DNA from 2 places in the Pantoea sp. LMR881 genome. Region 1 is predicted to be linked to the other one. Evidence: predicted binding sites of a transcription regulator. Region 1 holds the regulator's gene; the other holds the start of a gene.
The links. The regulator LexA, encoded in region 1, represses DNA repair genes until DNA is damaged. The targets are predictions, from matches to a motif close to TNCTGTATGTACATACAGNA.

Region 1 (15,510 bases):
GCTCCAAAAGCTGTTAATGGCTATCCATAGCAGCGGTGCGAACTGGAACGCCAGCCAAAACAACGTAAAAGGCAGTAGCAGCAACAGGGCTAACGCTTTCCCCTTCATGCGCGCGGCTCCGCCAGCAGATCGCGACAAACCGGTTTGTCATGCGCAATGCCCAGCAGTTCACATACCGTGCCGCACAGTTCAGTCTGCTGCGGTTTGGGATCGGGCTGCAGCGAAAACGCTTTGCCAAAGACAAACAGCGGCACCCGCGTCTCTTCTGGCAGCATGCCGCCGTGCGATCGATCGTCATTCATTCCGTGATCGGCGGTTACGATAACCTGATAGCCTTCTGCCAGCCAGGTGGGCATCCAGTGCGACAGATACCCGTCAGCCATGCGTGCCCGGTTGCGATATTGCGGAGACGACAAGCCATGTTTATGACCGACATCATCTACATTCATCGGATGGATCAGTAGAAAGTCTGGGTTGTAGCGCAGGCGCAGACTCTCTGCATCTTCGAACAGATGAGAATCGGGATAGCTGTCATCAGAATAAAAATGGCCGTACTGAATAGGCAGTTCCGGCGCGTCGGTGTGGCGATCGCGCGCCGGAACAAACGGCGTCTGGTTATAGAGTTCACTCACCCAGTGGTAGGCTGCTGCGGCGGTTTTCAGCCCAGCCGCGCGCGCATAGTGAAAAATGCTGCGTTCACGACTCAGGCGATTCACGCCATTATGAATAATGCCGCTTCTGACGGGTGGAATACCGGTCAGAATGCACTCATACAGCGGGCGGGACAGAGAGGGTAATTCGCAGGTCAGGGCGTAATATTGTCCCTTGCCTTGCGCGCACTCAGCATGCAGATAGCCCATCGCATGTTGTGCAACCTGATTACTTAACCCATCCAGCACCACCAGGATCGTCTTCATGGCTTTCTCCTTGTCAGGGCTTACTGCTGCATATTGATGATGACGTTTTCCTGCCACAGGCGCGGCAGCATTTTGGATGACTTGTCCCAGGCCGCCTGGTCTTTGACTGGACGGGCATTTTTGTACTCAGACTGTGGCAGCAGCTTAGCCTGGACGTCAGCCGGTAAAGTCAGATGTTCAGCACGAATCGGGCGGGCATAGCCTTTTGCCAGGTTGATCTGACCAGCGTCAGAGAAAATGTATTCACGAGCCAGTTTTGCCGCGTTCGGATGTTTGGCGTATTTGTTGATAATGGTGGTGTAACCAGACGTCACCGAGCCGTCGGAAGGGATAACGATTTCATAGCGGCTTTTATCAATCTGGTCACGATAGTTCAGGCCGTTGAAGTCCCACACTACCGCCATTTGAATTTCGCCTTTCTCGATGTTAGCAATCACCGGATCGGTTACGCCAAGACGGCCTTGTTTGGCTAAATCAGCGAAGAAGTTCAGCGCCGGTTTCAGGTTCTTTTCATCGCCGCCTAATGCATAATTTGCTGCCAGCACGCCGTTGGCCGCCTGAGCTGCCACACCAACATCACCGATAGTAACCACATACTTACCTTTTTTCAGGTCAGCCCAACTGTGCGGGATATCTTTGACTTGTTGTTTATCTACAAGGAAAGCAATAGTGCCGGTATAAGCCAACATCCAGTTACCCTCCTGGTCCTTTGCCCATGCCGGGATCTGATCCCAGTGGGTTGGCTTATACGGTTGCGCCACGCCTTTTGCCACAGCAATTGGACCAAAAGCGGCACCCACATCACCGATATCTGCACTGGCGTTTTCTTTCTCTGCATCAAACTTCGCCAGTTCCTGCGCCGAAGACATGTCAGTATCACTGTGCTTTAAACCATACTTACTGCTGATATCGTTCCGGTATCTTTCCAGTTGGCCCAGCTGTCTGGCATGCCGACGCTGTTCACCTGGCCTTCGCTGCGCGCAGCTTTTTCCAGCGCGGCAAGATCATTATCGGCAGCCTGCGCAACAGGCAGGGCGAGAAATACAGCACTGGCTACTACAGAGGCGATAAACGCTTTCATCTCAGTTGCTCCCGGTGTAAGTTGAAATGCCTGACTGGTCTAGTCCAGCAAGAACCGAGCCAATGTAGCCTGAGCGGATGAAGGATTTATGACAGCTGCGCAGCAGGCAAGATGAAGCATGACAGTCAACACCGAATCAACGCAGGGCAGTCAGATCTGAACGCTGTCACCGAACTGTCATAGTGCGAAGTCGCACCAAAATGAGGCTACTGTTGTGGAGTCGATAGCACTCAAAACGGCTGATATGATCGCTGAAGCCTTACTGGCGAGGATCAATGCGGGCGAATTTAATTGCGGAAAATTGCCTGGCGAGCGGGCATTAAGTGAAGCTTTTTCCACCACGCGCATTACGTTACGCGAAGCGTTGGGCAAACTGGAAGCGCAGGGCGTTATTTACCGCGAACTGCGCCGTGGCTGGTTTATTGCTCCCCCACGCCTGATTTATAACCCATTACATCACAGCCATTTTCACGCTATGGCTGCCGAGCAGGGGCGTCAGGCCAGCACGGAAGTCATTTCGGCAGAGCAGGTTCTGGCGCAGAGCGACATTGCAGCAGCACTGATGCTGGCGGAGGGTGACACCGTTTATTGCATTCGTCGTTTGCGTCGTATTGATGGACGCGCCGTGTTGTACGTCGAGCATTACCTCAACCCACGTTTTTTCCCTGGCTTATTAGCAGAAGACCTGACGCGTTCACTGACCGATCTTTATGACCAGCGTTATGGCATTCGTTACGGTGGCGCACGATTCACCATCCTGCCAGGCCCGTTGCCAAACGTTGCTGCCCCCGCGCTTAACGTGGCTCCCGGCAGTCCTGGCTTGCGCATCACACGTATCAACCGCGACCAGCAAAAGCAGGTCATTGACTGCGACTGCGAGTACTGGCGTTACGATGCACTCTGTGTCGATGTTGAAGCCTGATAGTCATATTGTGATTTGCGTCACACTAACGCATGATAGCGCCAGCGATTAATCGTTTCCTTTGAGGCGTAACATGAGTGAAAAAAGCACCACAGGTCAACACATTGCATGCGTGTTGCAATGGGTTCTTAATGCAGGCCTGGTGATTCTGGCGATCATTTTAGTGGTGTTTCTCGGTAAAGAAACTATCCACTTAGCTAACGTCCTGCTTAACACCGGTGAGCAGGCATCGTCTTATCTGCTTGTTGAGGGAATAGTAATCTACTTCCTCTATTTTGAATTTATTGCCTTGATTGTTAAGTATTTTCAGTCTGGCTATCATTTTCCCCTGCGCTATTTTGTTTATATTGGCATCACGGCGATTATTCGACTGATTATTGTCGATCATAAAAATCCGTTCGATACATTGTGCTATTCCGCCGCCATCCTGCTGCTGGTGGTTACGCTGTGGCTGGCGAACAGCAACCGTTTAAAACGCGAATAATCTGTCACGCGGAGAGTGGTGTTCACACGCCGTCTCTGCGTTAAACTAGCGCCCTGCTAATTATTGGGAGTGGTGCTATGTCACAAGATGCGCTCAGCTTATTACGCGCGCTCAACTGGCTTTCACCTGAGCAACCGGGGCTTTCACCTGCGTTGCTGAACTGGTTGCTGGAAGAAGACTCAATGACACGACGTTTTGAGCAACACTGTCAGCAGGTTACCGTGCAACCGGTGCGTGAAGGCTTTATTAACGCAGACGAGTTAACGGATGAAAAAGCATTGCTGCCAGATGACGAACGTTTCTGGCTGCGCGAAATCATTCTGTTTGGCGACGATGAACCCTGGCTGGCGGGGCGCACGCTGGTGCCTGAAAGCACACTGAATGGCCCGGAAATCATGCTGCAGCAACTGGGTACACGCCCGCTTGGTCGTTATCTTTTTTCTTCTTCTACCTTAAGCCGTGACTTTATCGAACCGGGCAAAATCCATGATTTGTGGGGACGCCGCTCGCGTTTACGCTTGTCAGATAAACCGTTGCTGCTTACCGAGCTATTTTTACCGGCTTGCCCACTTTACCGCGACCTGGTTTAAGGAATTACGCTGTGCAGAAGACATTGCAGTTAAATAAATGGCAGGCCTACAGCCGCCTGATGCGTATCGATAAGCCGATCGGCACCTTACTGCTCATGTGGCCTACGCTATGGGCATTATGGCTGGCGAATATGGCTGTGCCGCCGGTGTCGGTGCTGGTGGTGTTTGTAGCCGGCGTCATTATTATGCGCGCCGCAGGCTGCGTGATTAATGATTATGCTGACCGTAAGGTTGATGGTCACGTTCAGCGCACACAAAATCGTCCGCTGCCCAGCGGCGCTGTGAGCGCGAAAGAGGCGAAAATGTTGTTTGTCGGGTTGGCACTGGTCGCCTTTGTGCTGGTACTGACCATGAATCTGATGACGATTTTGCTTTCTGTCGTCGGGCTGGCGCTGGCCTGGGTTTATCCTTTTATGAAGCGATACACCCATCTGCCGCAGGTCGTGTTAGGCGCAGCATTTGGCTGGGCGATCCCCATGGCATGGGCGGCAGTTAGTGAGTCCTTACCATTGGTTTGCTGGCTGGTGTTCATCGCGAACATCTGCTGGACGGTGGCTTATGACACGCAATACGCGATGGTTGATCGCGATGATGATGTGAAAATTGGTGTGAAATCAACGGCGATTCTGTTTGGCCGTTTTGACAAATTAATCATCGGCCTGTTGCAGTTAGCCACGTTAGCTTTGATGGTCACTGTCGGTTTGCTGCTGCAACTCAATGGGGCCTTTTACTGGTCGCTTCTGCTGGCGGCGGCGCTGTTTGTGCACCAGCAAAGACTGATCGCTCAGCGTGAACGCCAGCCCTGTTTTCAGGCCTTTCTGAATAACAATTATGTTGGGCTGGTGTTGTTCATCGGTGTCTTAATGAATACGCCGCCGTTTAGCCAAATGTTTTGAGCAGAGGGTTAACCGGCAATAAAAAAGGCGACCCCCGCTGGCAGGTCGCCTTTTTTGATCGCTAATGACATCAACTCACTGGTCTTTACTCGTGCGCAACCGCACTTTCAATGGTCAGACGAACGTCACTGGTCACCAGATCGGCCAGAATGAGCCATGTAGCATGGGTCTGTGTAACATCTGCATCACCGCGGTCACTGATATACCCTTCGTCACGCAACGTGAGCACCAAAGAAGTAAATACGGCTTTATCGAAAAACTCTGGCGCATTGATTCCATGCAAAACCGACAGACGCTGTGCCAGCGTGCGGCTCTCTTTTTCCAGCGTACCGCGGTTAATGGCCGGTTTGGCACTGAGAATCGAGAAGGTAATGGCATAACGCTGCAGCGTTTCGCGAATACCGGCTGCCAGCAACTGCAACGTGCGGTAACGGGCGGCAGTAAAGCGCAACTGACCATTTTCCAGAGTGATCAGTCCCTGGCGCGCCATCTCCTGACAGAAATCTGACAGCAATTGTGGCAGTTCCTCTCTCTCCCAACGCAGGAACAATTCACTCTTCAGCATGGGGTAAATCAAACTGACCTGGCGTAGCAACTCAGCTTCGCTCAGATTCGGATGCTGCTGAATTATCGCAGCGATGAGCGACGGCATGACCAACATATGGTGAATGTTGTTGCGGTAATAGGTCATCAACACCGCTTGTTCACGCGGCAGGATGATGATGTCGCCAATATTGTCCTTTTCGCTCTCAAATTTGTTCATGCCCATCGCATGATCAAGCAGCGATTCAGCCGAAAGTTCTGGCACGGTCGCGTTTGGTGAATAAGGCACGTTGCGAAGTAGCTGGGTATAGCATTCAAGCTGTTCGATTAACTGTTCACGCGTTAGCGAACGCTGGCGCGAGGCAAGCAGAGCAGTAACACACAGATTCATCGCATTGGCTGCACCTGCTTCGTTGATGCGGACCATTAAACGTGCGGCAATGTCGTTTACGGTTGGCGTCAACCAGCTTGGGCGCTGCGGCTCAATAGGGTCAATTGCGTCACGCCACTCCGGCACGCGCTTGTTAAGGTAATTCACCAGCGGCAGCGGTTCGCCAAAGTTAACGTAACCCTGACCCAGGTTGCGCAGCTTACGTAACCCGCGCACCATCTGCATAAAGCCTTCTTTCTCTTTTGCCGCGCCGCGCAATTCTTTAGCGTAAGTACCCACTTCCATCACGTGCTCGTAGCCAATATAAATCGGCACCAGAGTGATAGGGCGATTGCCACCGCGCAGCATCGCCTGTAGCGTCATTGCCAGCGTACCGGTTTTCGGATCCAGTAAGCGGCCTGTACGTGAGCGCCCACCTTCAACGAAGTACTCCACTGAATAGCCACGTGTAAATAACTCGCCTAAATATTCACGGAACACGGTTGAGTAGAGCTTATTACCCTTGAAGGTACGGCGGATAAAGAAGGCACCGAGACGACGGAAAATCGGTCCGGCTGGCCAGAAGTTGAGGTTGATCCCAGCCGCAATATGAGGCGGCACCAGACCCTGATGATATAAAACATAAGAGAGCAGCAAATAGTCCATGTGGCTACGGTGGCACGGCACATAGACAATTTCATGACCATCCTGCGCCAGCTGACGCACCCGCTCGCCGCCGTTGACATTGATGCCCTGATAAAGGCGACTCCACAGCCAACCCATGACGCGATCTGTCACCCGAATCGCTTCGTAAGAGAAGTTAGCGGCGATTTCTTCCATCATCTCAACCGCATTCTGCTGCGCTTTTTCATGAGAGATTTTTTTGCTGCGCGCCTCATCTTCTACTGCTTTTTCAATGGCTTTTGATTGCAATAGCTTGTTAAACAGATCCTGACGAGCGGGTAAGCGTGGACCAACCGCCGCGAGACGCTGCCGGGCAAAGTGAATACGCGCCACGCGCGCCAGTTTTTGCGCAATGGATTGATCTGTTCCGTGCTCGGTCGCCATTCGGCGTAGCGAAACCGTGGGCGAAAAACGCACAAAGCTGTCACGTCCGTGCCAGAGCACGGCGAAAAACTTTGCACGCCATTCAGCACACGCAAATGCGGCGTGGCTTCTCCCTGAACCTCACGCCCCGGCGCGCGACCAAACATCACCGTTACCGGCAACATTTGAATGTCGAGGTCGGGATTGTTGCGATGCAGATCAAGATAATCGTGAAAGATTTTCACTGACTCGACGCTGGGCACAAAATAGGGAAACACGCGCGGGCCATCGTGAATAAAAACGTGGCGTGGCAGCAGTACCCCGTCAATCTCCAGGGAGAAAGTGGGTCGGGAAGATCGTGTTTGATACACTGCGCACGTAAAGTCAGTAAGTCGGCCTTCGAATCGTAAGGCAGAACATACATAATGGGCCGGGTAGGATCCAGACCATGTTCAGAAACAGGATCGGCCGGAATGGCCTTACTTTTTACCAAAAACGAGAGTGGTAAATTGAGTAATTTGTAATAAAGTTTACGCCAACCTGACATAGACAACATGAAGCCTCTTGTTAGCAAAGCGCCGCAAGCATACCAGAAAGTGCAGCGAAGATCTGTGGTGGTGCCAAATGCACGCAGCCCAGACATTGACGTCATTCCGTTAAAAGGGTTCCCTCAACATGGCAAATAACGCCACCGGTCTTATCAGAATTGTGAAAGCAGCCGGTTATTCCTGGCAAGGCCTGCGCGCCGCCTGGCAACATGAGGCTGCATTTCGCCAGGAAGCTATCGTTGCGCTTGTTGCTATCGGCGTGGCTTGCTGGCTGGATATCGATATTATTTCGCGCATTTTAATGATTGGAACGGTGATGTTAGTCGTCATCGTTGAGATCCTAAACAGTGCTATTGAATCGGTTGTTGACCGTATTGGCCAGGAACGTCACCCGCTTGCTGGCCGGGCAAAAGATATGGGCTCAGCGGCGGTATTGCTAAGTATCTTACTGGCGGTTTTCGTCTGGATCGCGCTGCTTTGGACACATTTGCGATAAGCTTTCCAGAAAGTGCCAACCGGCTGATTAATACCTGACTTTTGGTTTCCATTTCGCCAATACCTGTATATACTCACAGCGACTGTATAAACAACCAGGGGCGGGATGAAAGCGTTAACCAGCAGGCAGCAGCAGGTCTATGATCTGATTCGCGACCACATTAATCAAACGGGCATGCCGCCTACACGTGCAGAAATCGCTGCGCAACTGGGTTTTCGTTCACCCAACGCTGCTGAAGAGCACTTAAAAGCCTTAGCGCGTAAAGGCGTCATTGAAATTGTTTCTGGCGCATCACGTGGCATCCGTCTGTTAATGGAAGAAGAGACGTCAGAAGGCATTCCACTGATTGGTCGCGTGGCCGCCGGTGAGCCGATGCTGGCGCAAGAACATATCGAAACTCATTACAAAGTCGATCCCGGCCTGTTTAAGCCTTCAGCGGATTTCCTGCTGCGCGTTAACGGTATGTCGATGAAGGATATCGGCATCATGGATGGCGATTTGTTAGCGGTACACAAAACGCAGGATGTGCGCAACGGACAAGTGGTTGTGGCGCGTATTGACGATGAAGTTACGGTGAAACGCTGGAAAAAACAGGGTGCCATTGTGCATCTGTTGCCAGAAAATAACGAATTTGAACCCATCGTGGTTGATACACGCGCTCAGTCTTTGACCATCGAAGGTTTAGCGGTTGGCGTGGTTCGTAACGGTGAGTGGCTGTAATCCTGCTATAGCTGCTTTTGTTCGCTGGTCCTGATGCTATTCTGTCTGCCCGAATTTAGCCGCTGCTGTCTCGCCTGTTGACGCAGCGGCGTTGAGCACGGATCTGCGAATGCCATTTTTGACTACAGCCGACAAAAATCTTTGGCGGCTAGCTCTGCCAATGATCCTTTCTAATATTACTGTCCCGTTACTGGGCCTGGTTGATACAGCCGTCATTGGTCATCTTAATAGCCCGGTCTATCTCGGCGGCGTAGCTATTGGCACCACTATCACCAGCTTCCTTTTTATGCTGTTGCTTTTCCTTCGGATGAGCACCACGGGGTTAACAGCACAGGCATTCGGCGCAAATGACAAAGCAGCCCTGGCACGTGCGCTGACCCAGCCATTAATCATGGCGCTGTTGGCCGGCATAATCTTTATCTTCCTGCGCGATCCGATCTCTCTGCTCGCGACTCATCTGATGGGCGGTGATCCAGACGTGCTGGAGCAGGCCGCGCTCTTTATTCATATTCGCTGGCTCAGTGCCCCCGCAACCCTGGCAAACCTGGTGATTTTAGGCTGGTTGCTTGGTGTGCAGTATGCACGCGCACCGGTGATTTTGCTGGTGGTCGGTAATACAGTGAATATTTTACTCGATCTCTGGCTGGTGCCTGGGTTGCACTGGGGCGTAGCGGGGGCTGCAACAGCCACGGCGCTGGCAGAATATGTCACGCTGGCAGTCGGTTTAGCGATGGTCTGGCGCGTTTTGAAGCTTCGCGGTATTGATATGAATGTCATCAGACAGAGCTGGCGTGGGGATATGGGCCGCCTGCTGCGGCTTAATCGCGACATTATGTTGCGTTCGCTCATGCTGCAATCATGCTTTGCTTCCCTGACTCTGCTTGGGGCACGGATCGGGCCGGAAGTGGTAGCAGTCAACGCCGTGTTGCTGATGTTTATTACCTTCACTGCCTATGCGCTTGATGGTTTCGCTTATGCTGTTGAGGCATTTGCGGGTGAAGCGCACGGTGCGAAAGATAGCAGCAAATTATTACGTGTCTGGCGAGCAGCCTGTCGACAGGCATTGCTGGTCGCAATTATCTTTTCGCTGATATATGCCATTTTCGGTACGCAAATCGTGTCACTGCTAACGTCCATTGGCGCGTTACAGCAGATGGCGGATCGTTATCTGTTCTGGCAAATCGTTATTCCGATAGTCGGTGTAGGGTGTTATCTGCTGGATGGCATGTTTATTGGCGCAACGCGCGGTCGCGAGATGCGCAACAGCATGGCGGTAGCGGCGCTGGGATATTTTCTCACGTTATTGACGGTGCCCTGGCTGGGCAATCATGGCTTATGGCTGGCGGTAGCGGTTTTCCTGGCGCTCCGCGGTGTGTCGTTAGGCTTTCTATGGCGTCGCCACTGGCAGAACAACACCTGGTTTATGGGCTGATCTTTTCTTAAAATCCCCGGAGGCTACGGATTATTCTGTATTGTCCCGGCAAATTCCAAAACCTCTACTATAATTAACTCTGAATGGCGCAAACGACAGGCGCTTTATATCGTTATTGTCTTGCAAGGCAAGATATATGATGAAATCTAAAGGACGTGGAGGTCTGCAATGAATCAAGACGAAGCGAGTGGTAACTGGAAGCAGTTCAAAGGAAAAATGAAAGAAAAATGGGGCAAGCTGACTGACGATGATATGCAGGTCATTGAAGGGAAACGCGATCAGCTTGTCGGTAAAATTCAGGAACGTTATGGCTACGCTAAGGATGAGGCGGAAAAAGAAGTCACAGACTGGGAAGGCCATAACAAAGACTACCGCTGGTAATTTAGTCAATTTATGGATGATGCTCCTACCCCGCCGGTACGCTCATGCTGGCTGGCACAAGGATGTGCCGACTAACTTCTCTTTCCCCGCTTTTTAGTTTCTGTCTCATGGTCATGTTCACAGCTTCCATGACGGTTACAGGCCTCAACTTCAACGCAGTTTTCACACAAACCGTGTGCTTCAATCACGCTATGGCGTAGCGCAAAACGCGCCTCACTCGCTAATAACCCAATAATGTTTTCAACACCTTCGGCATGTTTTTCAATGACTGCCGCACAGCGATCACACACCAGCATAACGGAAGTATGAGCAGGTGCTTCAAAGTGGTGGCACATCACGTAACTGTTATTCGACTCAACGCGGTGAATAAAGCCTTGTTCAAGCAAAAAGTCTAAGGCACGGTAAACAGTCGGCGGTTTAGCTTGCGGTTCATTAATGCGCAGCTGATCCAGTAAATCGTATGCGCTTATCGATCCTCGCTGTTCTGCCATCAAACGCAAAACTTCCGCACGCTGCGAAGTCAGACGAACACCGCGCTGCAGACACAGTTTTTCAGCCTGGGACATAATTTGCTCTGAGGTCATCGTCGACATGAAAATTCTCCGCTAGACAAGTGATGTTATTTTATCACAGCTAATTTTCCTCCGCAGAGGTTGCTGCTCAAGCACAATACGCTATTTACCCTGCGATCTGCCTTCCCGATCCTGCTGTCTGACGCTAATTAACCCTGGATTCAGATCCAGCGCGTTTAAAAATAAATAAAGATTTTTTCATTTTTTCCCTTTGCAACTCACTGAGTTAAGCACTAATGTTCAAAAGCATTTAAGCAATATTTGGCAGTAATTTGCTTTTTTAACGCTTTTTTGAACAATAAAAACGCTTTTGCGTTGTAAAAACATCCAATCCGTTGAATTAAGACACTGTTCCCTTTGAATTCGCAGCAATAACGCGTTAGCCCTCGTTCACAATAGTGCTAACAACCTATTCAGCCGTTAAATGTTTTAACGGCACTTTTCTCAGGTAATGGCAGGTAAATGGTGAAAAAATTCGTACAGCGTTCTGCGCTGATTTATCCCGCTGTTTTGAATGCGCTCCTTTTTTCTTCTTCTGCCATGGCGGCAGGTACATGGTATGACGCACGTAATGACGCGATGGGTGGCACCGGCGTCGCTTCCTCAACCTATGGTTCTGCTGTTCTGGCCAACCCGGCATTAATGACAAAAGCCAAACCAGAGGATAATGTCAGCATTATTTTCCCGTCCGCAGGTGTGCAAATCACCGATAAAGACAAGCTGGCTGATAAAGTGGATGACATCTCTGATACCGTTGATCGCTATCAGGATGTGATTGATAACCTGACATTCGCTGATTATTTACGGGGTTATCCTGAGCTACGTGCTGCCTCAGGCGATGTGGCAAATCAGCTGCAAGATTTAAAAGGCAATAAGGCGGACGCCAGTGCTGGCGTAGCGTTAGCCGTCACTATTCCGAACGAGAACTTGCCCTTTGCTTTTGTGACCAAAGCTTACGGTACGGTTCACGTGCAGGCGAATGTTGCCCAGAGTGATATTGATTACTTACAGGGCGTAGCAAACGGGACGGTTATTCCGGTACCTGGGGATCAAGACAATTTGCGATCCAACGCTAACGGCCTTGCTGCATTAATCACCGATTACGGTATTGCAGTGGCGCATGAATTTTCCATTGCCGGACAGCCTGTATCAGTTGGCGTCACACCTAAACTTCAAAAGACCTGGCTCTACAACTATACCGACACGCTCTACAACTACGACAAAAATGATATCAACAGTGGACGCTATCGCAGTTCCGATACCGGTTTTAACATTGATGCGGGATTAGCAACCACCTTTGCTGAAAACTGGACCCTGGGTTTGACCGGACAAAACCTGATATCACGCGATCTTGATACCAAAGAAGTGAATGGCTATCGCGATACCTATCAAATTCGTCCGCTGGTTACGACAGGTCTCTCCTGGGATAAAGGGCCGTTCACCGTCACGGGGGACATTGATTTAACCGAGACGAAACGCTTTAAATCAGAAGAGAGTAGTCAGTATGTCGCCGTAGGCGGAGAATACCGCGTTCTGGATTGGTTGCAGCTGCGTGCCGGTTATCGCGCCGATATGCGCGGCACGGATGAAAATGTCGCGACGGCCGGTTTTGGCCTTTCTCCTTTCAACAACGCCGTGCATGTTGATCTGGCCGGATCGGTGGGAGCTAACAACACCTGGGGTGCCATGATGCAACTCGGGTTTAACTTCTAAACCCACGACGTCACCTTTGACAGAGGCGCTTTAAAACGGGATGTCAAAAACAACACAAAAGCAAGGCAGCGTCAGGCGGCCTTGCTTTTTTACTCTGCCAAAAAACGTTATGGCCATCAGCGCAGCTGAAGCAGATTAAGCTGTTCCAGCCGCCAGTTTTAACGCTATCCCGCGCTCTGCCAGTAACGTCGGTTCAGGCACGCCATCCGCACTGGTCCTAACGGCCCATACGGTGTAATCATCAGGCGGGCACTGCAATATCGGCCACCCTTGTGGTAGTATTGCGCAGAATTCCCTCACTTATAATCACCGGATTTACTGCGCTTCATGACCGATACCTTTTCTTCGCAACGTTTTTCCATCGCTCCAATGCTTGACTGGACCGATCGTCACTGCCGCTATTTTCACCGCCAGCTCACGGGTGACACGCTGCTCTATACCGAAATGGTCACGACTGGCGCGATTATTCATGGCAAAGGCGATTATCTGGCTTATAGCGAAGAGGAGCATCCGGTTGCGCTGCAGCTGGGGGGAAGCGATCCTGCGGCGCTGGCGCAGTGTGCCAGAATGGCCGAACAGCGTGGCTATGATGAAATTAACCTGAACGTAGGCTGTCCGTCAGACCGCGTACAAAACGGACGTTTCGGTGCGTGCCTGATGGCGGAAGCCGAACTGGTCGCCGATGCTATCAAAGCCATGCGCGATGTCGTCAACATTCCCGTTACCGTAAAAACCCGTATCGGTATTGATGAGCTGGATAGCTACGCGTTTCTGACTGACTTTATTGGAACAGTGGCAGAGCGCGGCGGCTGTGACACCTTTATCATTCACGCGCGTAAAGCCTGGCTTTCTGGTCTTAGTCCAAAAGAGAACCGTGAAATTCCGCCGCTCGATTATCCACGGGTTTATCAGTTGAAACGTGATTTTCCGCACCTGACGCTGGCGATCAATGGCGGGGTAAAAACGCTGGAAGAGGCGAAACAGCATTTACAGCACCTGGATGGCGTGATGATGGGCCGTGAGGCTTATCAAAATCCGGGCATACTGGCGCGGGTTGATGGCGAACTGTTTGGGCGTGACACGCCTGCTGCCGATCCGGTTGCCGTAGTGCGTGCCATGTATCCTTATATTGAGGCTGAACTGGCTAAAGGCACCTGGCTCGGCCACGTTACCCGACATATGCTCGGCCTGTTCCAGGGGATCCCCGGGGCGCGTCAGTGGCGTCGCTATCTTAGTGAAAATGCACACAAGCCGGGCGCAGATGTTCGCGTACTTGAGGCCGCGTTAGCTCTGGTTGCCGATAAAATTCCGCAGGAAGCCTGATAACAAAGAGGCCAGCCTTAACGGGCTGGTTTTTTTGAGCCAAAATTTGGTGAATTTCATTAGTTAATGCCCACGCTTTTTCCCCGGTCTGACGCAAAATCAATAGCTTAAATTCTGGCACGCTTCTTGTAATAACCAACCAGTCGTGAATGACAGGAGCGCAAAAGTGGAAATTTTATTTGTATTAGGCTTTTTCCTGATGCTGTTGATAACAGGTGTTTCGTTACTGGGCGTGATTGCAGCATTGGCAGTTGCAACGCTATTGATGTTTATTGGCGGATTTCTGGCAATGGTTATCAAATTGTTGCCATGGCTGGTACTGGCGGTAGTCGCAGTCTGGCTTTATCGCGCCTTTTTCTCTGACAGTGAAGCGCGAACGCGCAATAAACTCAGGCGTAAAATCAACCGTTTAAGCCGTAATGACTGGCGCTAAATGCGGTGACGATCACAGAGTCAGATATTATTCATAACAATTCTGCAATTAAACATACTTTTTACTTATGTTTTCTGTCAGGATGTTTTCGTTGAGTCGAAACAGTATCCATCGCCGCTGTCCCTACAACCAGCGCGAACGATAAAAAAGAAAAATGGGCTTCCTGCGGGAAGCCCTGTTTGCATCTGGGGATCAGGGGATCAGTAAACTTGAGCCTTGCGTCACACGGCTTTCCAGCGTTTGATGCGCTTTACTGGCCTCGTTAAGTGCAAACTTCTGTTGATCCGGCACGTTAATTTTGATCGCGCCACTGGCTATCAGTGAGAACAACTCCGCACTGGCTGTTTCCAGCTCTTCACGGTTAGTGATGTAACCGAAAAGCGAAGGGCGAGTCACGAAAAGAGAGCCTTTCTTATTCAGAATACCTAAATCGATGCCGGTTACCGGCCCCGACGCGTTACCAAAGCTCACCAGCAAGCCATGGCGGCGTAACGAATCGAGCGATACATCCCACGTATCTTTCCCTACTGAGTCATACACCACGGCCACTTTTTTACCGTTAGTTAAATCACTGACGCGCTGCGCAGTGTTCTCTTCGCGATAGTTGATCGTGGCCCAGGCACCCGCTTTTTTAGCCAGTTGCGCCTTTTCTGCTGATCCTACGGTGCCAATTAAATGCGCGCCCAACGCTTTCGCCCACTGGCAGGCAATCAGGCCGACGCCGCCCGCTGCGGCATGAAACAGGAAAATTTCGTCAGGTTTGACCTGATAAGTTTGACGCAGCAGATACTGCACGGTGAGCCCTTTCAAAAAGCTGGCAGCCGCTTGCTCAAAACTGATTTGATTAGGCAGCAGCATCAATCGATCTTCTGCCACATTGTGAAATTCACTGTAGGCGCCCTGCGTTGCCATGCAGTAAACCACGCGGTCGCCGGGTTTGAAGCGCGTAACCCGGCTCCCGACACTTTTCACTACGCCTGCGGCTTCGGTGCCCAGGCCCGAAGGAAAGTCACTTACCGGATAAAGTCCACTTCGCACATAG
Region 2 (15,510 bases), 1.9 Mb from region 1:
CATGAAAATTATCGACGACGGTGCAACAACCTTTAATTTAAATAAGAGAAAATTAGAAAAATAAAATATAATTAACAAAAATGCTTATCGCCAGAAACACTGCATAAATACAAGTAATCACCTGCAATTTCTTGCCAGTCGAAATTTTCACACACTTTATACAACCGAGACATTTCATTAAAATAATCCACACTATTTTTAACCCCACCTGACATTAAAAAAGAGAGAGCTGACCGGGTGCGGCAAGGGGGAAACTATTATTTCTTCGCATAATCAATAAAGACAGTGGCACTGGTATCTTCTGCAGCCTGACCGTAAAAGAAATAGTTTATCAGCTAAAATCTTCAGCAACTTTTGGTGACTTTGCCTGACATACCCGGCAAATAATAAATTATGATTTAAACCAGCCGAATGAAACTTCAAACGAAAAAACGCCGCAACAAGGCTCAGGATTAAGGATCAAGTAAGATTTAACACAGCAGTGGCAGCATCGCGGGTGAAATCTGGTTACATAGTATCATCACTACGATACCTGTCTGCCCCAGGCTCTGCGTACGTGACTGATAAGTCCCCGGTCTCGTAACAGAGTATTGAACAGGGCCGGGTGCAGCTGACAGGTTGTTCGGGATCTGGCCCGAGGCCATACACCCTGCATTGTTTATCACCCACTATCAGAACTTTTGCAAAGAGCAGAAACAGGCCGTTCTGCCCGCTTTATTTGAGCCATTGTTTTTTATTTTTATCTCTAATATTTACCGCATCGCTGCCGATACTTCCCCCAGTGATTGACGACAAAATAAGGATGAAACTATGGCAAGTGTAAGCTCACTGGGCGCGGGTACGGATCTGGATCTCTCTACTTTATATGACAGTCTTGAATCAGCAGAACAATCGCGTCTGACGCCGATTACTACCCAACAGACCTCTTATAAAGCCAAGCTGACCGCCTGGGGCGTGGTGCAAACAGCCTTAGAAAAGGTACAGACGGCTGCGGCTGCGTTAAAAGATACGTCAGCGATTGCTTCTACCAAAGTCAGCAGTACGAACTCCGCGTTTAGCGCCACGTTAGCCAATGACGCCGCAGCGGGTAGTTTCTCCATTGAAGTAACACAGCTGGCCAAAGCACAGTCGCTGCTTTCACAAGCTGCCACCAGCAAAGATACTGACTTAGGTGACAGTAGCCTGGCTTCGCGCACCATTACCATTGCGCAAAGTGGCCAGGACACGCCAATGACCGTCACGCTAAGTCAGGATCAAACCAGCCTGGCGGATATCCGTGATGCCATCAACAAACAGCAAGGCAGCGTGACCGCAAGTATCATCAAATCTGATGATGATACTTATTATCTGGCGTTGACTTCACGTGATACCGGTACGGCCAATGAGATGACGATCACTACTGATGACTCGGCGCTGGCGCAGTACATCAGCTATGACAAGTCAGGTAGCAGCAATGGCATGACAGAGCAGGTAGCTGCGGCTGATGCCATGCTCAAGATCAACAGCATTGAGATTACCCGCAGCAGCAATACCGTGACGGATGCGCCAGAAGGCGTAACCCTGACGCTGACCAAAACCAACGTCGGCAGCCCTGAAACGCTGACGGTGGATAAAGATAATCAGCCGATGGTGGATGCAGTACAGGCCTATGTTGATGCCTATAACTCGCTGCAGACCACTATTTCTAACCAGACCAAATATACCTCTGTCGATCAAGGTAGCACCACGCAGGATACCAGTAACGGTGACTTGTTAGGTGACGGTACGCTACGCAACATCCAGACGCGTCTGCGATCCACGCTTTCATCGTCACAATCGGGCGGAAGTTACTCGCTGCTGTCTCAAATCGGCATTACCCAGGACGTCAACGGTAAGCTAACGGTTGACAGCACTAAGCTGAACAAAGCCCTGAATGAAAAGTCAGCCGACGTGGTGACCTTTTTATCAGGTGACGGTAAAACCACCGGTTTTGCTACTCAGACCAGCAATTTACTGGATGATATTCTTGCCTCTGATGGTTCATTACAAAATGCCACCGACGGTATCAATCAGTCCCTGAAAAAGCTTTCTGATGATTACGATCGTGTGAACGCATCCATTACCGCCACCATGGCGCGTTACAAAACACAGTTCACCAGCTTGAGCACCCTGGTTGCATCCATGAATTCAACATCGAGCTATCTGACACAGCAATTCGAAGCGATGAGTTAGTAGGAGCAATACTATGTACGCTAAATCAGGCATTCAGGCCTATGCACAGGTCGGCGTTGAAAGTGCCGTGATGAGCGCCAGCCCGCATCAACTCGTGGTTTTACTTTTTGATGGCGCACTGAGCGCCATGAAAAAAGCCACTATTTTGATTGAGCAGGGAGATATTCCCGGTAAAGGGCAGGCAATTTCAAAAGCAATTAATATCATCACCAATGGCTTACGTGCCGGCCTGAACCATGAGGCTGGTGGTGAAATCTCTGCCAATTTAGACAACCTTTATGACTATATGATCCGGCGTCTTTTACAGGCAAATTTGCACAACGATCCCGCTGTCATCGCAGAGGTTGAAGGGTTGTTGACCAATATTGCTGACGCCTGGAAACAAATCGGCCCTCATTATCAACAAGAGCAGGACTCGTATTAATGAACACGCACCTCGATCTGCTACAGGGGTATCAGCAGTTACTTAAGCTGAGCAACGCTATGCTGGCGCAAGCCAAACAGGGACAATGGGATGATCTGATTGCTTGTGAAATGACCTATCTTCGCAGCGTTGAGAGTGTCGCACGCGATCAAGATATCAGTGGCTTTACATCGAAGCAGCAAATGCAAATTCGCCCGCTTTTAAAGCAGGTGCTGGATAATGAAAATGAATTAAAAGGTCTGCTTTTTGGCCGCATGGATGAACTGCGATCGTTAGTCCAAACGACAACGCAACAACAGAAAGTGACTTCGGCTTATGGACGTCTTTCAGGAAATATTCTCTACCCTTCCGACCACTAAAAACTGCTTTTTTGCGGGTGAGAACAATATTTTTTCTCACCCGCGTAATTTCCCACTCTTGTCTCATACTTCCACTTCCTTTGGTTGCTGGAAACCTGTCATGCAAAACCCAACCTTATTGCAGTTTTTCCATTGGTATTACCCGGACGGCGGCAAGCTGTGGCCGGAAGCTGCGGAGAAAGCGGCCTGGCTTAATGAAATTGGCATAACCATGGTATGGCTGCCGCCTTGCTATAAGGGCGATTCAGGCGAAAATTCGGTGGGTTATGATGCCTACGATCTGTTTGATCTCGGTGAGTTTAACCAAAAAGGCAGCGTTGCCACTAAATATGGTAATAAGCAGCAATTATTAGCGGCTGTTGATACGCTACGCAGCCATAACGTCGGGGTTTTAGTTGACGTGGTGCTTAATCATAAAATGGGCGCGGACGAAAAAGAGCGGATCAGCGTTAATCGGGTTAATCCAGATAACCGTGAAGAGATCAGTAGTGACGTGATCGAATGCGAAGCCTGGACGCGCTTTAATTTCCCGGTTCGGGCAGGCCAGTATTCAGCATTCGTTTGGGATCATAAATGCTTTAGCGGTGTCGATCATATCGAGAACCCCGATGAGAACGGCGTATTTAAAGTCATTAATGACTACACAGCCGAGGGCTGGAGCGATCAGGTTGATGATGAGTTAGGCAATTTTGATTATCTGATGGGTGCCAATATCGACTTTCGCAACAAGGCGGTAAGCGAAGAGTTAAAATACTGGGCGCGCTGGATGATGCAACAACTCCCCTGCTCCGGTTTTCGGCTGGATGCGGTGAAACATATTCCCGCATGGTTTTACAAATCCTGGATCGATCATATTCAGGAGGTTGCAAAAGAACCGATGTTTATCGTTGCGGAGTACTGGTCGCATGAAATCGACAAGTTGCAGCAGTACATCCATCAGGTCGAAGGCAAAACCATGTTGTTTGATGCGCCGCTGCATATGAATTTTCATTACGCATCCCAGCAAGGTAGTGATTACGATCTCAGCCAGATCTTTGCCGATTCGCTGGTCGTAGCCGATCCCTGGCATGCAGTCACGATCGTGGCCAATCACGATACCCAACCGTTGCAATCACTGGAAGCACCAGTAGAAGCCTGGTTTAAGCCTCTCGCCTACGCGCTTATTTTGCTACGTGAACAAGGGGTGCCAACAGTGTTTTATCCCGATCTGTTTGGTGCCAGTTATGAAGACGAAGGCGGCGATGGTGAAGTTTATAAAATTGACATGCCAGTGATTCCTGAACTTGAGGGTTTGATACGTGCGCGACAGCTTTATGGCTGGGGAATGCAAACTGACTACTTTGATCATCCCAACTGCGTTGCATTCAGCCGCAGCGGGACGGAAGAACATCCGGGCTGCGTAGTAATTATGTCTAATGGCGATGAGGGCGAGAAAACGGTTGGCATGGGTGACGGTTATGCTGGTAAGTCATGGCGGGATTATTTAGGACATCGCGAAGAGATAATAACCGCAGATGAAGATGGCAATGCCGTGTTTATTTGTAATGGCGGCAGCGTCAGCGTTTGGGTGCTGGCGGAATAATGCCCCAGAGCATCGCCCTCTCTCTGTGGGAGAGGGCTGAGATAAAGGCATTAAATTGCAAAGGTATAATTAAACGCCTTACTGCTCACTATTTTGCGAAATCACTGTGCGCATCACTTCCGGCTCAATATTTTGAATCACCGCCGCATCGGGTTGTTTTGCCACGGCAGCCTCGGCTTTCTGGCAGTCAACCGTGGGTCGATCAACTTTACGCAGCATTAAGCCATCATATTTCAGTTCATTATCTTCAACCGTCAGCGGCATGACGCGCAGCTGGCGCGTCACGTTCACATAATCACCACTGAGTAAGGTCAACTTTCCTGGCTTTGCGATAATACGTTGCCACTGGCGGCAATCTAAGGTACTGCCATCCGCGTTAATTATCAGGCTGGCGATCGCCTCATTGCTGACCAGATCCGCCTGCGGGCCGACAGTTTGCCAGTTGCCCTGTAAATGAGCCGGTGCCGGTGTTTTTACCGCACTTTCATAATTGTTAATCTGGGCACAGCCACTCAACGCCAGCGCGGCGATTAGCATCCACTTTTTCATCTTCAATCCCTAAGCTCGCTTCAATGGCGGCTACGTTATAATTTTTCCAGTGAGTCGCGCAAGGTCTCTGCGTAACAGCCAGCGGCTTCAGGTTCAGTTTTTATCCTTCAGCCTGGCCGCACCCTGCCTGACAACAGGATGACAACAGGTTACACTGGCGAGCTGCAACACACATTCAGGAACCCAATTATGAAAACGCCAGAAGCCTACTATGCTCAGGCACGCGAAATGTTTTTCGCCGCGCATGCTGATTTCCAGGCTGCACTTGATGAACTGACCGAAAGTGATGCGCGGGCGGCGAATTTATCACTGCGTCAACTGCGTGAATGGCACGCTGAGCGAATTTACGCCGCATTTTTACGCCAAAAAAATCTTGATGGCATGATATTTTCTATTCAGCTTGCAGAGCCTGATAAAGCTGTCGCTGCGGAAGCGATCGAGACGTATCTCAAATCACATGCAGAATCGTTGGGCATGACGTGGGAAGAATTTTGCATCAAAAATGAGCTGTAACGGAGATTATAGAAAAAGTGCATTTGACTTACACCTCCAACCAGACAAAATTCGCAGGATAAAGTTGTACAATGAATTAAAAGTTGTATAACTATGTCGCACGACTTCGGTCGTGATTGTCCTTGAACGAATGGTGCTTTTGCACTGCCTCTGGAGGTGTTGCTGGATTTCCACCTCCAGAGGCGATTTTTTTATCCATCTTCGACTTTTCCTTGTACCTCAACATATTTCGCCACCGCCAGCAGACGATTGATATGCGTCAGCAGCAAATCCACATCCGATTGTAAAAATTCTGACGATGAACGTGAAGCCGTGACGATCGCATCCTGCACGGTTTCGGTAATCGTTAACGAATTGTCTCTTTTCGCCTGTATCAGCAATGCGGCAATTAACAGTGATTGCGCTTCGGTTTGTGCCGTAAGCTCTTTAGCGTCAACATCCATTTTTGCCATCTTAAGTAGAATATCAATAACCAGTTGTCGCATTGCATCTCTCCTGATGAATGTAAGTCCAATATGTCGTTATGTCCTGTTCACATTACTCCAGACAGGCATCATTTACTCAACGACATAAAAATTTTTGTGATAAGCAAACTTAGCGCCTTGCTACTGTTTTTATTTACAGTATCATGTGCGGGCGATTTTGCCCTGAACGGATAGCTACTATGTTTGTAGAATTGATTTACGATAAGCGTAACGTTGCCGGCTTGCCTGGCGCTCGCGAAATGATTTTGCAAGAGCTGGAAAAACGGGTGCACCGTGTTTTTCCTGACCTGGAAGTCAAGGTCAAGCCGATGGAGCGTAACGCGATTGATACCGATTTGAGTAAGAACGATAAAGCAACCATTGCCCGTATTGTCGAAGAAATGTTTGATGAAGCGGAAATGTGGCTAGTGGCCGAGTAATCCCTTCTCAGCCACCGTAGCGTCAGCAGGAGAAATTAGCTCTCCTGCTCGCTATGGTTGATTTCAATCTCGATATCCTGAATGGCCTTATCGAGATCGTCTAATAACGTACCTTGTTTATTCAGCAGCGCATCAATGCGTGCAGCATTTTCTTTATCTTTATATTCCCCGGCATCAAAAGCTAACCAATGGCTGGAGAGTGTTTCGGTATTGGTTTGCGCATAGTGACGCATCTCTTTTAACTGAGAGGTGACGTCGCGCAGATAATCCGTTTTGCTTTTAGTTTCAGCTGAATCACTCATGCTATGTTTCCTTTTGGTTATCTATCAAATGAAAATTCCGCCTGAAGATTTAAAGTTAGTTGAAAATATTGTTATTGCCTTAAGAATAATCGGAAGATGCTACTTTTCCCCTGACGCAGCGATACCGGCTTCATCCGCCTGCACCACCTGCTTGACTTTGTCAGCCGTTTTACTGGCAGTGCGATCCGGTATCGCATCAAGCTTACGCTGTAAGGCGCTTACCTGAGCACTGAGCTGATCGACCTGCGCATCGCGTCGTGCTGCAACATCGCGATAATCCCGGCGGATCTCTGCTACCCGCTGGTTTGCCGTATTGCTGACATATAAAAAAAGAATAGTCAGAACAACACACAGCATTGAAAGCCCAAGTAACAGCCCGCCCAGAATCAATTTGCGCTTATTACTTACCACGCTAACTTCACTTATCTGTGACATCATTGCGATCCTCCAGAGTGGAAATGAGTCGATCAACTTCTTTGCGAAATTTATCGTTGTGATCGGCCTCAGTCATTGCCAGTAAGATACCCAGCGCGTTTTTAATAAGGCGCAGATCGGTTTCAAGCATTGAAATGCGACGCAGGTTTCTGTCGTGTCGTTCGCGCAGTTCATCATTCTCCAGACGCAACAAGTGATTACTCTCCTTTAGCAGGACAACCTGCTCTTTATAACTGGTAATGATTTCACCACCTGCGCGATTACTGGTTACGATAGAAGCGATCCCTGCCAACAACGGCTTCCAAAATAGCGCAGCTGCCCCACCACCTAAAACGAGCGCGCCAACACTGGTAATCAGGCTACTCTCCATGCTCCACCTCTCTGTAAATAAGGTGCCTTAAGCAATACAACCGGTACGCACAGACACATTGGATCATGAGTTTAAGATTGCTTAAAATTTCAATTTAAGTATACTTAAGTACCACTGATAAGAAAAGTCAAGAGTATGAAAAACGAAACGCTGGGCAAGCGCATTTATTGTCGACGTAAATCGCTTCAACTGACGCAAAAACAACTCGCGGAGCAGGTAAATGTTTCGCATGTGGCCATTTCACAATGGGAGAAAGATGAGACCTTACCGCGTGGAGAAAATCTCTTACGGCTGGCAGAGGCGCTCGGCTGCGCGCCAGCCTTTTTAATTGATGGTGAAGGCCCGGTATTTACCTCTGCGCCGGTTATTGCAGGTTTTCATTCAGTTCCTCTGATTTCACGAACGCAGCTTGATCAATGGTTGGGTGAAAAGAAAGCGCACATTGATGAAATTTTACACACCTCTCTGGCCCTGTCTGACGAAGCTTTTGCACTGCGTATTGAAGATCATGCGATGACGCCCGCGTACTGTTCACAGGATGTTGTAATTATTGATCCCCAGATTAAGCCGCTTCCGGGCGATGCTGTTCTCGCCTTACAGCAAGATGAGGCACTAATACGCACCTATCGCCCGCGTGAAAGACATGAAGGTATGACTCAATTCGAGCTGGCAGCCGTGAATATTGATTATCCCCTGTTGCACTCACGTCTGGATAACCTGAGTTTGATCGGCACCGTTTTAGAGCTGCGTCGTTATCGTCAGCGTTAAATAAAGGTCTGCGCGCCAGAAAAATTCTGGCCCGTTTGCGCGGTTTTTAAGGATTTTTAATGCGAAAAGGCTGCAGATTACGCTTAGCATCCAATGCTCGTCTAAACTTGGATCACTGGACAAAAGGAGCAGCTAATGCATAAACATCAAACAAATGAAGAGCGTAAGCACGAAGGCGATGTGAGTAAAAGCCTACCGGAAGGTGCACCTAACGTAGGGAATGCCTACGAAGAGGATGATCATCCGGCGACAGATGCACCGAAAGATCATGGTGAAGTGCCGCGCAAAAACGACGACAGCGAGGACGATAAAAAGATCCTTATCAAGCGCAATAGCAAATACGCCCCGAAGCCGGGGCGTAATTTTTAGAGTGAAGCCTGATAGTTTTCAGGAAACGGCACACCAGACGCTTCGAGGCGCGAGAGTTTTTGCAAGATATCATTGCGCACCGTCTCATCCCCATCCTGCCAGTAAGGTTTGACGACCGCTAATATCCGCTCCGCGGTCTCTGCGTTGTAGTCCGACGGTTTATTACCGCCCAGCGTCTCATGAATTTTTTCGTTCATCTCTTTTAGTTCGGCCATCTCATCCTCCTTTGTTGTCAGAATGAGTATAGCAGCGTGCTGTTTCGGTCTGCGGCGGGAGAGTTATACCTGCATATTCATTATATCGGTATAAGCTGAGACCAGTTTGTTCCTGACCTGAATTCCCATTTGCATTGAAATTGACGATTTCTGCAAATCGACCATCACATCATTTAGCGCGACCCCCGGTTTACCCAGTTCAAAATCCCGAGCCTGTGCGCGCGCAGTGGTCTGCGTCTCACTGATTTTATCTAACGCCGCTTTCATTGTTGCGCCGAAATCGATCTGATTGCTGGCTTCGCTGCTTCTGTTGCTGGCTTGCAGCGAGGTCATCTGCAACTGCTGCAAAACGCCGTCGATTGCCTGAATGGTCATTACGATACCTCTAAAGGAGAGTAGGATTTTTCCAACGTTCGCAAAATTAGCACATTGTCAATGAGACAAAGGCGCTAAATAACAGCAAAAAACCCAGCTTATCCAGCCATCGAATTTCAGGTTTCATCAAATAATGCCAGGTATTGAAGTGGAAATTCTATTTACGCAGGTCAGGGAGTCTGTTTTGTCATTACAACTAACCCGGTCAATTACGTCAGGCAGGAATCGGTCATGAATGCGAGTGCAGCCGCTACACAAGATCAAAACAATAAAGGTTTCAGCGATCTTCTCGCCCGCCTGCGCGCTAATCCGCGTATCCCATTAATCATTGCTGCCGCCGCAGTTATCGCGGTGGTTTTTGCATTGGTGTTGTGGGCTAAAGCGCCGAGCTACAGTGTGCTGTACAACAACCTCTCGGATGAAGACGGAGGGGCGATTGTAACGCAACTTACTCAGATGAATATCCCTTATCGCTTCGCCGACAATGGCGGTGCCTTAATGGTACCGCAAGAACAGGTGCATGAACTGCGCTTACGTCTGGCCCAGCAAGGTCTGCCAAAAGGCGGCTCTGTTGGCTTTGAGTTAATGGATAAAGAGAAGTTTGGCATTAGCCAGTTCAGCGAGCAGGTCAACTACCAGCGCGCGCTGGAAGGTGAACTGGCACGCACCATTGAAACCCTCGGTCCGGTAAAAGCCGTTCGCGTGCATCTGGCGATGCCAAAACCAACCCTGTTCGTGCGTGAGCAGAAAGCGCCCTCCGCGTCCGTGACGCTGACGCTGCAACCAGGGCGCGCCCTGGATGAAGGTCAGATTCAGGCCATTGTTCACATGGTTTCCAGCAGCGTGGCTGGCTTACCGCCTGGTAATGTCACTGTTGTTGATCAGGCGGGCCGCCTGCTGACTCGCTCAGACGCCGCTGGCCGCGATCTGAATGATGCGCAGCTCAAGTATGCCGCTGAAGTAGAAGCGCGTTATAAGCAGCGTATCGAAGACATTCTGAACCCTATTCTGGGCCAGGGTAACGTCCACGCTCAGGTTACTGCGCAAATCAACTTCGATAGCAGCGAGCAAACTGACGAAAAGTACCAGCCAAATGGTCAACCGGATAAGTCTGCGATTCGCTCGCGCCAAACCAGCACCAGCGACCAGTCGGGTAGCCCTTATCCGGGCGGCGTGCCGGGCGCGCTGTCAAACCAGCCTGCGCCAGCCAATACCGCGCCGGTGACTAACCCGAATAACAACGCAGCTAACGGTCAGAATAACGCGGCGAATAACGGGACAACCACCAGCACTGCTGCCAGCACCGTGCCGACCAACTCGCGTCGTGACGATACCGTCAACTACGAGCTGGATCGCACCATTCGTCATACCAAGATAAACGTAGGTGACGTTCAGCGTCTGTCGGTTGCGGTTGTGGTGAATTATCGCGAGGACGATAAAGGCAAAGCCGTTGCGTTGAATGAACAACAACTGAAACAGATTGAAGATCTGACGCGTGAAGCGATGGGTTACTCGCAAACACGTGGTGACAGCATCAATGTGGTGAACTCGCAGTTCAACACCACCGAACCTGCAGATATCGAATTGCCTTTCTGGAAACAGCAAGCCTTCTTCGATCAGCTGATGAGTGGTGGTCGCTGGTTACTGATTGCGCTGGTTGCCTTCTTCCTCTATCGCAAGCTGGTCAGACCGCAGCTGTTACGCAAGCAGGAAGCAGAGAAAGCCGCCGCTGAAGCTGCCGCCGCCCGTGCTGCTGCACAGAAAGATGAACAAGCCTACAGCGTTCAGCTCAGCAAAGACGAGCTGGATCAGGAACGTAAATCAAACAACCGCATGAGTGCGGAAGTCATGAGCCAGCGTATCCGTGACATGTCTGAAAACGATCCGCGCGTCGTCGCGCTGGTTATTCGCGAATGGATGAGTAAAGAGCTATGAGTCTGACCGGTACTGAAAAAAGCGCCATTTTAATGATGACGATTGGTGAAGAGCGCGCTGCGGAAGTGTTTAAGCACCTGAACCAGCGTGAGGTACAACATCTCAGCACCGCGATGGCCAGCATGCGTCAGGTGTCGCATAAACAACTGACTGAAGTGTTACGTGAGTTTGAAATTGATGCCGAGCAGTTTGCGGCGCTCAGCCTTAACTCCAATGACTACCTGCGCTCGGTGTTGACCAAAGCCCTGGGCGAAGAGCGTGCTGCCAGCCTGCTGGAAGACATTCTTGAAACTCGCGAAACCACCGGCGGCATAGAAACGCTCAACTTAATGGAGCCGCAAGCGGCTGCCGACATTATTCGCGACGAACATCCGCAGATCATTGCGACGATACTGGTCCACCTCAAACGTGGCCAGGCCGCCGATATTCTGGCGCTGTTCGACGAGCGTCTGCGTCACGATGTGATGTTACGTATCGCCACCTTCGGCGGTGTCCAGCCAGCGGCGCTGGCAGAACTGACCGAAGTGCTCAACGGCCTGCTGGATGGGACCAACCTCAAGCGTGCGAAGATGGGCGGCGTGAGAACCGCAGCCGAAATCATCAACCTGATGAAAACGCAGCAGGAAGAAGCGGTTATCGAAGCGGTTCGCGATTTCGATGGCGAACTGGCGCAGAAGATCATCGACGAAATGTTCCTGTTCGAAAACCTGGTGGAAGTGGACGATCGCAGCATCCAGCGTTTGTTGCAGGAAGTGGAATCCGAGCAGTTGCTGATCGCCCTGAAGGGTGCCGAGCAGCCGCTGCGCGAGAAATTCCTCAAAAACATGTCAGCACGTGCGGCCGATATCCTGCGCGACGACCTTGCCAACCGTGGCCCGGTACGTATGTCAGCGGTAGAGAACGAACAGAAAGCGATTCTGCTGGTGGTTCGTCGTCTGGCCGAAGCGGGCGAGATGGTAATTGGTGGTGGCGAGGAAACCTATGTCTGATGCATTTTCCGCCCGTCCATGGCAACTCTGGCAACCGATGGATTTAGGCCGCATTGACGAGCCTGCCCCCGCCCCGCTGCCGGAAACCGACTTATTCGATGAAGCGGTGGACGAAGAGCAGGATGAACTCGAACGTCTGAAACAGCAGGCGCGCAAAGAAGCGCAGGGTCAGGGGTATAACGACGGCCACCAGCAAGGTTTTGCCGAAGGCCAGAAAACCGGTTATGACGCCGGTTTCCAGCAGGGCCTGGCTGATGCCCAGCAGCAGCAGGCGCCGTTACAGGCGCGTATGCAGCAGCTGGTGACTGAATTTCAGAGCACGCTGGAGTCGCTGGATAGCGTGATTGCCGCGCGTTTGATGCAGCTGGCACTGGAAGCGGCACGCTCGGTGATTGGCCAGGCGACCACCGTTGATGGCAGCGCCCTGCTCCGTCAAATCCAGCAGTTATTACAGCAGGAACCGATGTTCAGCGGCAAACCGCAACTGCGTGTGCACCCTGACGATTTACAACGCATTGAGCAGACGCTCGGCCCGACGCTTGATCTGCACGGCTGGCGCCTGCTGGCTGACAACACGCTACATCCGGGTGGCTGCAAACTGAGCGCAGAAGATGGCGATCTTGATGCCAGCGTGGCAACGCGCTGGCAGGAATTGTGCCGTCTCGCCGCGCCAGGAGAACTGTAATGACCACTCGCCTTAATCGCTGGCTTGGCGCACTGGACGCATTTGAAAACCGCATTGCTCAGGTCCAGACAGTACGCCGTTATGGTCGCTTAACCCGCGCCACGGGGTTGGTGCTGGAAGCGACTGGCTTGCAGTTGCCGCTGGGTGCGACCTGCGTTATTGAACGTAACGACGGTAAAGGTATCACTGAAGTTGAAAGTGAAGTGGTGGGCTTTAACGGACAAAAACTGTTTTTGATGCCGCTGGAAGAAGTGGATGGCATTTTGCCTGGCGCGCGCGTCTATGCCCGCCAGACGGGTGAGAATCCACAGGCTGGCAAGCAGTTGCTCCTCGGCCCACAACTGCTGGGCCGCGTACTGGACGGCAGCGGTCGTCCACTGGACGGTCTGCCTTCTCCGGATACGGGTTATCGTGCTCCTTTAATAACACCTCCGTTTAACCCGCTGCAGCGTACGCCGATTACCGACGTGCTGGATACCGGTGTGCGGGCGATTAACGCCCTGCTCACGGTCGGACGCGGTCAGCGTATGGGGCTGTTTGCCGGTTCCGGCGTGGGGAAAAGTGTGCTGCTCGGCATGATGGCACGTTATACCGAAGCCGATGTGATCGTAGTGGGTCTGATCGGTGAGCGTGGTCGTGAAGTAAAAGACTTTATCGAAAATATTCTCGGTGCAGAAGGTCGCGCCCGCTCAGTTGTGATTGCTGCGCCCGCTGACGTCTCGCCCTTATTGCGCATGCAGGGTGCCGCTTACGCTACTCGCATCGCTGAAGACTTTCGCGACCGGGGTAAGCATGTCCTGCTGATCATGGATTCGCTGACGCGTTACGCCATGGCGCAGCGTGAGATCGCGCTGGCCATCGGCGAGCCGCCCGCCACCAAAGGTTATCCCCCTTCGGTGTTTGCCAAACTGCCTGCACTGGTTGAACGCGCCGGTAATGGCATTGACGGCGGTGGCTCCATTACCGCGTTTTATACCGTGTTAACCGAAGGCGACGATCAGCAAGACCCGATTGCCGACTCAGCCCGCGCTATTCTGGATGGGCACATCGTATTATCGCGTCGCCTGGCCGAAGCGGGTCACTATCCGGCAATTGATATTGAAGCATCCATCAGTCGCGCCATGACCTCGTTGATTGATGAAAACCATTACGCCCGGGTGCGCCAGTTTAAACAATTACTCTCCAGCTTCCAGCGCAACCGTGACTTAGTGAGCGTCGGCGCCTATGCGGCCGGTAGCGATCCGATGCTGGATAAAGCCATCAAGCTCTATCCACAAATGGAAGCCTTCCTGCAACAAGGTATTTTTGAACGCAGCGACTACGACGATGCCTGCCTGCATTTACACGCATTGTTTGGCTAGTTAGGGCGTTAACCTGAGGTAAGCGCAATGAAAACGGCAAGTGCCATCGATACGCTGCGCGATTTAGCGGAGCAAGAACTCGAAAGAGCCGCCATCTATTTAGGCGATATGCGTCGCGGCCAGCAGGCTGCCGATCAGCAGCTAACCATGCTGCTGGATTATCAGGACGAATACCGCAACAAACTCAACGACGATATGTCGAGCGGCATTGCCAGCACCCGCTGGACTAACTATCACCAGTTTATCCAGACGCTGGAAAAAGCGATTGAGCAGCACCGCGCGCAATTACAGCACTGGAACCAGCGACTGGAGCAGGCATTAGCGAGCTGGCGTGAAAAGCAACAGCGTTTGAATGCTTATCAAACCCTTATTACGCGCGCAGCTGAAAATGCATTAAGACAAGAAAACCGTCTCGACCAGAAACGGATGGATGAATTTGCCCAACGGGCTGCATTGAGGAGAGGCGAATGATTACGCTGCCAAATAGTGTCACCCCAACCGCGACGCGCGGTGAAGGTGAAACGTTAGCGTCCACGGATGTTTTATCGGGTAACGATGCGCTGCCACAGAATTTTTTGACTGAATTAGGCAACCAGTTGTTAACGCTGGCAAAACATCAGGGTAAAGCGGTACAAACCGCTGAGCAAACTGAAGAAAAAGAAGCCGGTAAGTCAGCCTCCAGCCCGTTGAATGCGCTGCTGGCTGCACTGGAAAATCCCGACGCGCTTAATGCACTTTTAAAGCCGGAAAACACTAAAGCCGGCACAAAATCAGCCGATGATAAAGATAAGCAAGAAACAGCAATGTTGAGTGCCAGTGAGGTACAAAACGTGCAGGCGCTGTTTGCCATGTTACCAGCAGCCGTGAGCAACAGCGCAACCGTCAGCACCGCTGATGGCGAGTTAATGGCGCAGGGTGAATTACGTCGCTCAACGGCTTCTCTGACGCAGGCATTGACCGGTGCCGTGACTGCCGAAGAGGAGCAACCTGATGCTAAAAACAGTGCATTGCCCGATACCCGCTTACTGAGCCGGGGTATCGACGCCGCCGTCAGCGACAGCAGTAACGATACGGTAACCCAAACCAATGACGGCAGTAAGCTGATGCTGAATAACAGTTTTCAGCAGCTGATAAGCAGCGTAAGCGTGCATGATGAGCAATTCA

Region 2: a site for LexA is predicted at 6,245-6,264, ahead of O3W44_RS02090 (DinI-like family protein). Genes of this name have one in related genera too.

Annotation. Positions count from the first base shown of each region.
Region 1 covers NZ_JAPVOK010000002.1:2,000,551-2,016,060, reverse strand. Annotated here, with positions in the region: gene O3W44_RS11300 (ABC transporter permease) at 1-108, opposite strand, end outside; gene O3W44_RS11295 (alkaline phosphatase family protein) at 105-917, opposite strand; partial or broken gene O3W44_RS11290 (ABC transporter substrate-binding protein) at 938-1,998, opposite strand; gene O3W44_RS11285 (UTRA domain-containing protein) at 2,213-2,920, shown strand; gene psiE (phosphate-starvation-inducible protein PsiE) at 2,994-3,404, shown strand; gene ubiC (chorismate lyase) at 3,482-3,994, shown strand; gene ubiA (4-hydroxybenzoate octaprenyltransferase) at 4,006-4,890, shown strand; partial or broken gene plsB (glycerol-3-phosphate 1-O-acyltransferase PlsB) at 4,976-7,397, opposite strand; gene O3W44_RS11260 (diacylglycerol kinase) at 7,526-7,894, shown strand; gene lexA (transcriptional repressor LexA) at 8,000-8,614, shown strand; gene dinF (MATE family efflux transporter DinF) at 8,724-10,046, shown strand; gene O3W44_RS11245 (CsbD family protein) at 10,215-10,427, shown strand; gene zur (zinc uptake transcriptional repressor Zur) at 10,499-11,020, opposite strand; gene O3W44_RS11235 (conjugal transfer protein TraF) at 11,462-12,712, shown strand; gene dusA (tRNA dihydrouridine(20/20a) synthase DusA) at 13,040-14,035, shown strand; gene pspG (envelope stress response protein PspG) at 14,202-14,468, shown strand; gene O3W44_RS11220 (quinone oxidoreductase) at 14,661-15,510, opposite strand, start outside.
Region 2 covers NZ_JAPVOK010000002.1:79,204-94,713, reverse strand. Annotated here, with positions in the region: gene fliD (flagellar filament capping protein FliD) at 811-2,211, shown strand; gene fliS (flagellar export chaperone FliS) at 2,225-2,635, shown strand; gene fliT (flagella biosynthesis regulatory protein FliT) at 2,635-2,994, shown strand; gene amyA (alpha-amylase) at 3,095-4,576, shown strand; gene yedD (lipoprotein YedD) at 4,655-5,125, opposite strand; gene O3W44_RS02100 (DUF6388 family protein) at 5,315-5,638, shown strand; gene iraP (anti-adapter protein IraP) at 5,830-6,123, opposite strand; gene O3W44_RS02090 (DinI-like family protein) at 6,303-6,542, shown strand; gene O3W44_RS02085 (hypothetical protein) at 6,578-6,844, opposite strand; gene O3W44_RS02080 (hypothetical protein) at 6,944-7,282, opposite strand; gene O3W44_RS02075 (hypothetical protein) at 7,263-7,649, opposite strand; gene O3W44_RS02070 (helix-turn-helix domain-containing protein) at 7,785-8,417, shown strand; gene O3W44_RS02065 (hypothetical protein) at 8,553-8,786, shown strand; gene O3W44_RS02060 (hypothetical protein) at 8,783-9,001, opposite strand; gene fliE (flagellar hook-basal body complex protein FliE) at 9,065-9,376, opposite strand; gene fliF (flagellar basal-body MS-ring/collar protein FliF) at 9,608-11,311, shown strand; gene fliG (flagellar motor switch protein FliG) at 11,308-12,300, shown strand; gene fliH (flagellar assembly protein FliH) at 12,293-12,985, shown strand; gene fliI (flagellar protein export ATPase FliI) at 12,985-14,346, shown strand; gene fliJ (flagellar export protein FliJ) at 14,374-14,817, shown strand; gene O3W44_RS02025 (flagellar hook-length control protein FliK) at 14,814-15,510, shown strand, end outside.